DNA from 2 places in the Paenibacillus sp. Y660 genome. Region 1 is predicted to be linked to the other one. Evidence: riboswitches for the same ligand, from Rfam matches in the RefSeq annotation. Region 1 holds a riboswitch; the other holds the start of a gene.
The links. Region 1 has a riboswitch for cyclic di-GMP ahead of AC2TDN_RS15980 (anti-repressor SinI family protein). Riboswitches for the same ligand answer to the same signal wherever they lie in the genome.
Positions count from the first base shown of each region.

Region 2: another riboswitch for cyclic di-GMP. It lies ahead of AC2TDN_RS12505 (pyridoxal phosphate-dependent decarboxylase family protein); the one in region 1 lies ahead of AC2TDN_RS15980 (anti-repressor SinI family protein).

Region 1 is NZ_JBXBBJ010000013.1:82,900-87,788, reverse strand. Features, by position in the region: gene AC2TDN_RS16000 (aldolase) at 1-553, opposite strand, end outside; gene AC2TDN_RS15995 (paeninodin family lasso peptide) at 647-790, opposite strand; gene AC2TDN_RS15990 (lasso peptide isopeptide bond-forming cyclase) at 807-2,747, opposite strand; gene AC2TDN_RS15985 (helix-turn-helix domain-containing protein) at 3,160-3,492, shown strand; gene AC2TDN_RS15980 (anti-repressor SinI family protein) at 3,507-3,668, opposite strand; cyclic di-GMP riboswitch class II at 3,685-3,766, opposite strand; gene galE (UDP-glucose 4-epimerase GalE) at 3,965-4,889, opposite strand, start outside.
Region 2 is NZ_JBXBBJ010000009.1:4,997-9,885, reverse strand. Features, by position in the region: gene AC2TDN_RS12510 (methyl-accepting chemotaxis protein) at 1-1,199, opposite strand, end outside; gene AC2TDN_RS12505 (pyridoxal phosphate-dependent decarboxylase family protein) at 1,180-2,868, opposite strand; cyclic di-GMP riboswitch class I at 2,985-3,070, opposite strand; gene AC2TDN_RS12500 (ATP-binding cassette domain-containing protein) at 3,469-3,729, opposite strand; gene AC2TDN_RS12495 (Cof-type HAD-IIB family hydrolase) at 3,895-4,674, opposite strand; gene AC2TDN_RS12490 (SRPBCC family protein) at 4,843-4,889, opposite strand, start outside.

The sequences.
Region 1 (4,889 bases):
GGCTTTGCTGCCAAAGCTTCTGCTGGGGGTATGCCGGTATTACGAGCGGAGCTTGTTCCGAAGAGAAAGGTGACACCGCAATAACATCATCGCTAAGCAGAGGGTAGCCGCGGTTTATGAGCGCCGACGCTAACGTTGATTTCCCCGCGCCTGAATGGCCTACAAATGCATAAGCTTTGCCATTAATCGCGATAGCACTCCCATGCAAAGGATAAATGCCGCGCTGCAGAAGTACTGCACCTATACAGGTGCCAAGCACGTATAACCGGTTCAGATCCTCATCGGCTCCCTCAGCAGGAGAAATGGTGATCCGATTGCCATCTTCTATCCGAAATAACGCTGCTTCCGGCATATATACCGTAACGTTGCGTTCCTCCACCACAAAGTCGTAAGGCTCGAGTAGAACGATATCTTTCAAACAGCTATCGATAATAATCTCCAAATCGAAATGCTCAACGATTTTGTTGATTGGGGTTAGCTCAGGCAATGGCAGCTCGCTTTCAATCGCAAGCCCAAATGCGCTGTATGCCATTTTCGTCTTCGTTGCCGCCAATGTCCTCACTCCATTAATCTGTTGATAAAAGCTAGAAAGCCCTTATACACCTTATGTATAAGGGCTTCCTTCACCAATCGAATCCATAATGCCTTAGCTAGTAAAACGCGGCTTTTCAGAATTTTGGCCAGGTACGTAAGCCTCGTCTGTGAATGGACCATTTGTCGTGGAAGCCGCAGTCATATGTACATGAAGGACCTCTAGCTCAGGTTTATTCCATTGTTTTTTCGTTTGCATATCTTGTCACCTCCCTTCAATCGAATTTTTTCAAAAAGCGAAATACGATAAGGCTGCGCATTAATAATCTATAATTCGGATCAACCGCATGCCTCGGCTGTGCGCCTTCCTCAAGCCTCGACAATGCCGATCGGATTACCTTGCCATCAACAAACTCCATAAATAAGCGATCTTCGCTCATTTGCCGCAGCTCATCCTTAAAGGCTTGCCATCTGGGAAGCATGCGATGAACCCAATCTGCTCCTTGTACTCCATGCGTGCGCTGATTAAGCCTCACCTGATCAGGCAGCAGCTTATCGGTAGCACGCCTGATTAGAGCGCGATCCATCCCATTCTGGACGTACTGGCTCTCCGGCAGAGACAAGCAAAACCGAATGACCCTTGCATCATTTGTCGGGTCGCGCTTCCAGAGACCATGTCTAAGCGACAGCTTCGTTGAGAGCGTATTGCCTGCGTTCCAGTGAAATACTTCATCGAAATGGATTTTTCTTTCCTCGTACACATCCTTGGCCGCAAACCATCCGGATTGATCGATGCCATGCTCGCCAAGCCGATTAAATACATCGGTCCTCCTCGCAAATTCGGGATTGATCACCATTGGATAATGGTACGTATCCTGGGAAGGCCGCAGCTGTTCAATAAGCGGAAATGCCGCTCGGCTGACGTTAGAGAATACATGCGCTCGGCCAGAGCCGATATTAAGGCTGTACTGACGCATTTCCCGCAGCAGCCTGATCCATTTCATTTTTTTGAGCAGCGTTGCGTAATAAGGAATGGCCGATCCCCATGAGATCGATAAATTGCCTCTGCCTCCATTTAGAAGCACGCCTACTCCCTGCTTCTCTGCCTGCTCGAACATGCCTCTCATCCAGAAGGAATTCTCAAAAAACTTATAAGGCATTTCCATAATATTTAGAAATCCGTCGATCTCGGAGTAGGAATCTCTCCCTTGGAAATCGAGGTAGTGATCCTCAATCCCTCCGACATGCTCGACAGTTGATTCAATAAGCGGCCTTTCATTCGGCATCATATATTCGGCTGTGTAATCGATAAAATCGGATGTCGGAACATAGCTGAACGTATGCAGCCTTTTATCTTGCTTGCGCAGCGCCCTTGAAGCGAAGCTTACGATCGAGCCGGAATCCAGTCCGCCGCTGAGTTGTGCGCCTACTTGGCGATGCGTCCTCAGCCTTGACGTAACGGCTTGCTCGAACACCTCTTGGAACGCCTCTACATATTGATCATCCGTTTTGAATCGAACGCGCTCACAAGGTCTAAACTGATAATATCTTGCTAGGACTATCCGCTCATCCTTGATCGTAATACTATGAGAAGGCGGAAGCTGCTCGATATTGCGGTAGACTGTTGTGGAAGCATCTGCCGCGTCTACCATGCCCACGATAGCTAGAAACTCGGCTAGCCAATCTTCATTCAGCAAGTGCTCCGTTCCAGACAGCGCAAGCAGCGGCTCAATCGTTGTGCAAAAGGCGAACCGTTCCGCATTCCTGTGATAATACAAGGTGCGGCCGCCCGAGAAATCTCTAGCGCCAAACAGCTTGTGATTGCGGCGATCCCAAATCATAAATGCAAAGTCGCCAGCCAAGTATGCAGGCGCATGTTCGCCCCATTTGTCGTAAGCAAGCAAAATCAGCTCGCTATCCGACATCCGGCTCCGTCGATGCTGTTCTACCTGCAGCAGGCCAAACAGCTCTCCCCGATTGTCAATGATCGCATCCGCGGTTATGACCAGCCCTCTTTCGGAATCAACATATGGATTGCGCTCGCCCACCGACTCAGGAGTAATCCACTGGTTATGGCAGCCTAGAAATATATGATCCTCATGCCAGGCCTGAGCCGAATCGCAAGGATACTGAGATAAAGCTTCCATTAAGGAGCCGCCTTGCCTCCATGCATGACTTCCTTGATCAGTTAGAAAAATGGCTGCGATGGCGCTCATCGATTCCTCCGGCTAGATATCAAAATTGTTCGATATGAAGAACGATTTTCGAAAATCATTTGTTGAATTTAAAGTTCTTAATAGAGAACATAACTGCATATTACACCTGATATTTACCTTTGTCAACCAATATTTCAACGATATATTGCAAATAATCGCAAGGTTTTGTTCTCTATTGAAAACAACTTGTCGATTTATCGCTTCGCCATCATTTTACGTCCAACACTACTTGTTATAGAACTAAATCAAGCTGTTATTCAACCAAAAATATCCACTTATTCATGATAATAAGTGGATACTATAATAGGAAATAAAAAAATAAATCATGTTAAAGGTTACTAGCTATCGCTACTAACATTTTTTCGTTATAATAGTAATTGTCTACAACGATGTGATAACGGAGGAGTTTCTTATGATCGGAGAACGTATTCAGATGCTGCGCAAGAGAAAAGGCCTTTCCCTAACAGAGTTATCTCAACGGGCGGGCGTCGCAAAATCTTACTTAAGCTCCATTGAACGAGGGCTCCAGCAAAATCCTTCGATTCAATTTCTTGAAAAGGTAGGCGCGGTTTTAAACGTAACCGTTGAAGAATTTCTCAATAACAACGAAAAAACGGATCGCACCCCCGATCACCTTGACAATGAATGGGCTGACTTAGTTAGAGAGGCAATGGCCTCTGGCGTAAGCAAGGATCAGTTTAAAGAGTTTCTAGAATTTAATAAATGGAAAATTAAGCGCGAATAGCGCTTTTTCCGCTTTTATACAGCTGTTTCCTGAATATCATCCTTCTTGCTTTCCTCTAGGGCTAGCAGCACCTTCCTCACATCTTCCTTACTGAACCCCAAAGAACGTGCATTCATGATTAATGCTACCCACTCCATATCCAAGTCCTGATTGTCATCGGAATTTATAAGTACCATTTTCCCATGTCCCCCATTCATTTTGGGACGGTTGCACCACTGACTCCATGCGTTTAAGGTGCCCAGATACTAAACGCATTTCAACGTCTCCCTATGCTTGTCATTCACTTATATCTGTATTATAAATCACCAATTATGCGCATGCTGTCGCTTCATGTCTTACTAAAATGATAGATAAATACATTTTTTGTCGAATGTTTTCAAGCAATGTAAAATGACATAGAATTTATGTACTATACTCCGCTAGGTTTGATCAGCTAGGTTTGATCAGCTAGCTTTGAAAATGGCAATTTTCCCTATTGCGCCGCTTCTATGTACGAAGCCGCTGCCAGCTCAGACATCAAATAAGGCTCTACTTCAAAACCGTTCGGATTCGCATATTGCCACCGCCACGAGTCTCTGCACATCTCTTCAATGCCGCGAATAGCAGCCCAATCCAGTTCCTCGTTTGCCTTATGCGTATCCGCATAGCAAATCGCAATATCGCCTGGTCTGCGGTCTACAATTGTATACGGAATGCTGCGCCCGGATACCTTCTCGAATGCAGCAATCATCTCCAGCACGCTATAGCCGCGGCCGGTGCCAAGATTGAAAATATCTACGCCTGATTTAGTCATCATTTTTTTCAGTGCCTGCACATGTCCCAGCGCCAAATCGACGACATGGATATAATCCCTTACGCCAGTGCCGTCTACAGTAGGATAATCACTTCCAAAAACGTTCACTTGCGCAAGCTTCCCAACTGCTACCTGCGTGATGTAAGGCATCAGATTGTTTGGAGTGCCATTCGGATTCTCACCAATCCTTCCGCTAATGTGGGCGCCCACCGGATTAAAGTACCGCAGGATCGAAATGCCCCATTCCTCATTCGACACTGCTAAATCTTGTAAAATTTGCTCCAGCATAAGCTTTGTTCTGCCGTAAGGATTAGTCGCACCTAGCGGCGAGGCTTCTGCAATAGGAACCTGCTCCGGCAAGCCGTATACCGTTGCAGAGGAGCTAAATACTAGTTTATGCACCCCGAATTTTTTCATAACCTCACATAGTATTAAAGTGCTTGTAATATTCGTATGGTAATAGGACAATGGCAATTGAACCGATTCGCCAACAGCCTTAAGACCTGCAAAGTGAATGACCGCTTCTATCGAATGCCTGGCGAATACACCCTCCAGCCCGCCGCGATCCATGAGGTCCATTTTGTAAAACGTGAACGTTTTGTTC
Region 2 (4,889 bases), on a different contig from region 1:
ATGTCTGAGATGATCGTAATAATTTCGCTAATTTCCTTCGAGCGCTCATCAAGCATAGCTGCCGCTTCTTGGGAGTGCGTCATCGATTGCTTAATGACATTCATCTGTTGAAGCGTATGCTCAACCAAATTTTGCCCTTGCTCCGATTGCTCCTGTACCTGGCCCGCAATACTTTGCATATCCTTCATGCCGCCCGATACGCTCTTGATTTCGGAATTGATGTCAATAATGGTTGTATTGCTGTGAGAGACACTGACAACAATGTCGTTGATGCCATCGCTCATCCGGTTAGTTGAATCCGCGACCATCGCCGCGCTATTTGTGGACTCACTTGCTGACTGGTGCAGATGATGGCTCGTATCCGCTATTAGAGTAGAGGAAGCGATAACCTGATGAATAAGGTTTTTTAGACTTTGAATCATCGAGTCAAAGGAACCGGCCAGCTTCCCTATCTCATCACGGCTAGTCACAGCTATAGTCGTTTGCAAATCACCCTTGGCGATTTTTTCCGTTGCAACCATCAATTTACGAAGTGGATTTGTAATAATTCTACTGATTACGACTGCTAGGAGACTGCCTACAACAAACATGACAATCGTAATAATGAAGGAAGTCAGCTTAGCCGACGAAGCCGTTTTGGGTACGATAGAAGCATCTAAGTCAATGCCTAGAATTCCGTAAGCTTCCCCTTTTTGATTGACTAGCGGTACAAAGACCGATTTATGCGTACCGTACTCATCCTGATAGATTGGGCTAAGGACAAGCTTGCCAGCGCTCATTGCTTCTTTCATCTCAGCAGTAAATGGATACGGAGTGCCAAAATCATCGGGAATACCCGATAGAATCAGAATACGTTCATTTTCTTGACTCCTCGACAAGATATAAATATTTTCAAAACTATGAGCTACTTTTAATGCTTCGAATTGCTCTTTTACTTTTGCATAGTTAGGATCCTCTGCACTAGCCAGTTCTACTTCTGTACCTGGTATGGATGAGAAGGCTTCTGTAGCAATTTGAATGTCGGTCTTGAGACGTTCATCGAACTGGTCTATTAAACTTTCTGTCAAGTTCTGATTAACGATGTAACCCGATATAGCAAAGGCAATACATGTGATGAGCTGAAGAATAAAGATACTAGCTGCGATTTTTACAGAAAGATGTTCCTTAAACCATGCAAAATTAATGATAGACCTCTTCATGTTGGATACCTCCAGGATGTTTGCACCGATATTCTTTGTATGTCTCTTGCACTCTCAACTTTAAATAGTTAACGATTTCTTCAACGTGCTCAAGCTGTGTGTATGGAGATATGACAAACAGTTTTGTAGCATACAAGGCGAGACGTTTCCCATCAGAGGTTGGCACGTAGAGATGCTTCTTTGTATCGCCAAAGAACATCTTCCCTCTCTCTTTGCCGAGAATTTCAAAAAGAATTTCATTTAATTGGTTCGTTTGATCCACTTGGTCGTAGGATTGCTGCCCGCTAAGCTCGCTCTTATAGCCGCTATGCCCGTTGCTATAAATTCGAAAAAGTGTAATAATGCCAGCATTATCCGGATTAACGATGATGGCTTCCGGGATTTCGCGAGTGAGTGTACGTCGGAACGCTAGGTTGACCTCGACAAACTGAGCAAGAAGCCGTTGATAACCCTCAACTCCAAATGCTAGGAGTGCGCTGTATATGCTGATTGAGCTGCCCATTCTTGAGCATTCCAGCGTATAGCTGGTGTGGTACTGCCCATAACCGCGATGTCCAACGTATGGAGTCTCGTCCGGGTCCAAATCTACGAGCTTCAAATCCGCAGCATTTTTAACTAAAAACAAACTTGTCGAATATGGCGTCTGCCCAAGCTTTTGAAAGTCGAAGCAGAGCGAATCCGCCAAATGCAGATGCCTCATTCGGCTCTGAATTCCCTTTAAGCTGGTCAAAACCTCTTCATGAAAAGATAGCGGATTAAGTGTAAAATCATATTCGTTAAAAAAGGCAAAAAAACCGCCAAGAGCCGAGTCAGCATGAATATGCGGACGTGGAATGCCAAATTCTCTTGCAAGCTGAACAGTCATACCCGTAATTTCTTCAAGGTCATCTATCCCCATTGCATCGGTCGTTCCCGTAGTCGCAACAATAAAGATAGGAATTCCTCCGGATTGAATGACTTTCTCCATTTTTTCCTTCAAATCCGACACATTCATCGAACTATCTTCGTTCGTTTTCACTTTAATAAGATTATCGCTGCCTAGACCCGTTGCTTCCATCGATTTATATAGGCTGTAGTGTGCCGCTTCGGAGCAAAAGGAGTATAAATGGCTAGGCGCTCCGCTCTTGGAAGCAGCAGACGAGTATTTGTTGATGGCTAACCGCAATGCAGTAAATATAGCGCCTTGGCCTCCCCAAGTCGTATATCCTCCGCTTACTGCAGCGTTATATCCAACAAGCTTAGACATCATTGTGACAACCTTGACCTCAGCTTCAGCGCCCGCAGGACCATATACATCCCAAAGATTGTTCCCGTTTACCATAAAAGCAGCCAACATGCCAAGTACGCCAGGAATACTCGCCATTGGTAAAATGTTCGTAAGAAAATACTTCGTATGATAAGGGTGAGCATAAAGAAGTTTCAGCAGCTCTTTATTTACGTCTTGAAGCGGTTGGCCCGTACTAGGAATGCGGCTTTCTTTCACGATTTCACTGTAAAAAGCAGGCCCCCGATCTTTTTGACCTTTAAGATAGACCGATTCTGGATCTTTTAATTCATCTACACCCGTTACAATTTGACTAATTAGTTCTAAAAAATTATTACGTTGTTTTAAGTTACCGTCATCGCTAGGGAAAAGATTGCGAATATCAGATGTAATGATTTTCTCCATTAACTATCCCTCTTTCTCTTTGCTATTTCTATAATCCCCAGTAGAATACTTCAAAGGAAAAAATAGCATAAGTAAAAAGGATACAGGCTCATAGTCACAGCTATACGGCTTGCTTGATTTGCAACTGGCTGACATTTCTTCTTCAGAAGTAGTCCCTATAGCTTTGCGTCGCCACTTTTCAGTGGTTTTGCCTGATATTCAATTTTAAATGCCCATAATTTCCCTAGACAATATTGGCAATCACTGGATTGATTTAGGAACATTCTACTATTTTCCAGTTATAAGATCAACACTTATATAATAATCTTCATCGTATTTCATCATAATTCGACAGATTCATCTTTAGTATTCTCATGTACCTCGTCGTGAGTGGTCGTTTAAGCAAAAAAACCGCCAAGCAATAAACCAAACCGGTTTCGGTTCCTATCAAAAAACGACCGTGATCATAGATTGATCAAGGCCGCTTTTTCTGTAATCATTTCTGTTTTATAACGTACATTAAACAGCTTTTTTGCGAAGCGCTAGCAGGCTAATACAGCCCCATACGATAAAGCAAAGCAATGTTGCCAAGTGCAGATGCTCCCACAGCGTAAAATATTCTTAGAATACCGGTTGTTCCGGCACATAGGCATACCGTTTATTTTGGCCGCCAATCTCGATTTCTCCGCTTACATATGCCATTAACCCTAGAATTGTCTTGATCGTCGTGCTTTTGCCCGCTCCGTTAGGACCAATCAGGCCAACAAGCTCTCCAGGCGCTACCTCCAGCTTAATGCTGCGAATAGCCGGCTTTTCTTCCTCATAGCCTGCCTCCGCAATCGCGACGCGAAGCACATACTCCTGCTTGCTCGTACTATCCATCAGTAAATAACCGCCTTTCATGTCGCACTCTAAAGATCATCTACGAATAGTCTTCCCAGAAAGCTCCATTCCTGTCCATGAAACGCATACAGCCCCGTCTCACGAAGAGACAGGGCTGCTTTTGTATTTATATGAACCAACGGTAAATGGCAGGCAGGAATGAATCTACTTTTGCAATAATCCCGCTTCTATTAAACCATTGCGAATTCCTTGCTCATCAACATGCGTCGTCACATAATCGGCAAATGGCAGCAGCTCGGGGTGGGAGTTGCCCATAGCGACGCCGAATCCAACCGTCTCCAGCATCTCTTTATCGTTTAACCCATCGCCAAATGCAACTGCATCTGCCGAAGTAAGGCCTAACTTATCCAGCAGCGCCTCGATACCCTGCGCCTTTGATCCGCCTGCGGGCAGGACATCAATCGCCTGCGGGTGCCAGCGAATGAGCTTTAATTCCGTATGCAGCCCGTCATACAAATGCTCCTCATGGCTTTCGCAGTGAAGAAACACTTGATAGATGCCGTCCGTCTTCCAAAATTCCGGGTTGTAGCCTGGCAGATCAACCTTTAGCGAATTGACCGATTCAATAATAAAGGGATGATCCTCTTTGTCCGCGAAATAGTTATGCTCGCCTTCAAACACGAGTCCGTGATTATGTTCAGCAGCTGTCTTAACGAGTGCTTCCAACCGGCTCTTCTCGATCTCGCGTCTATAGAGCGGGGTTCCCTTGTAAACAACATAACCGCCATTAAGGCATACAAATGATTCAATTCCTAGCTGTTCAGCGAGCGGTTTAATGAAATATGGCGCTCTGCCCGTAGCGATAACCGGCTCAACGCCGCTTTCCTTCAGCTCCGCGATCGCCTTGATCGTATCCGCCGGTATTTCCTTCTGTTCATTGATCAACGTTCCATCGATATCAAAAAAAACGATTTTATAGCCCATTCCGTCTTCTCTCCTATCCGTAGTCGCAGACGTATTCCGCCTGTCCTTTTTATACAGTATAAAGAATCAAGACCTTAAAAGGAATCTTCTTGCACCGAATGAAAAAAAATGAGGCTGCGCCTCAAGGTCAACACCTCTTGGAACAGCCCCACTATGTTTGCTTTATGCTTACCAGCCGAAGTCCAATCCTTTGCCTGTCTCGATAAACGTTTTTA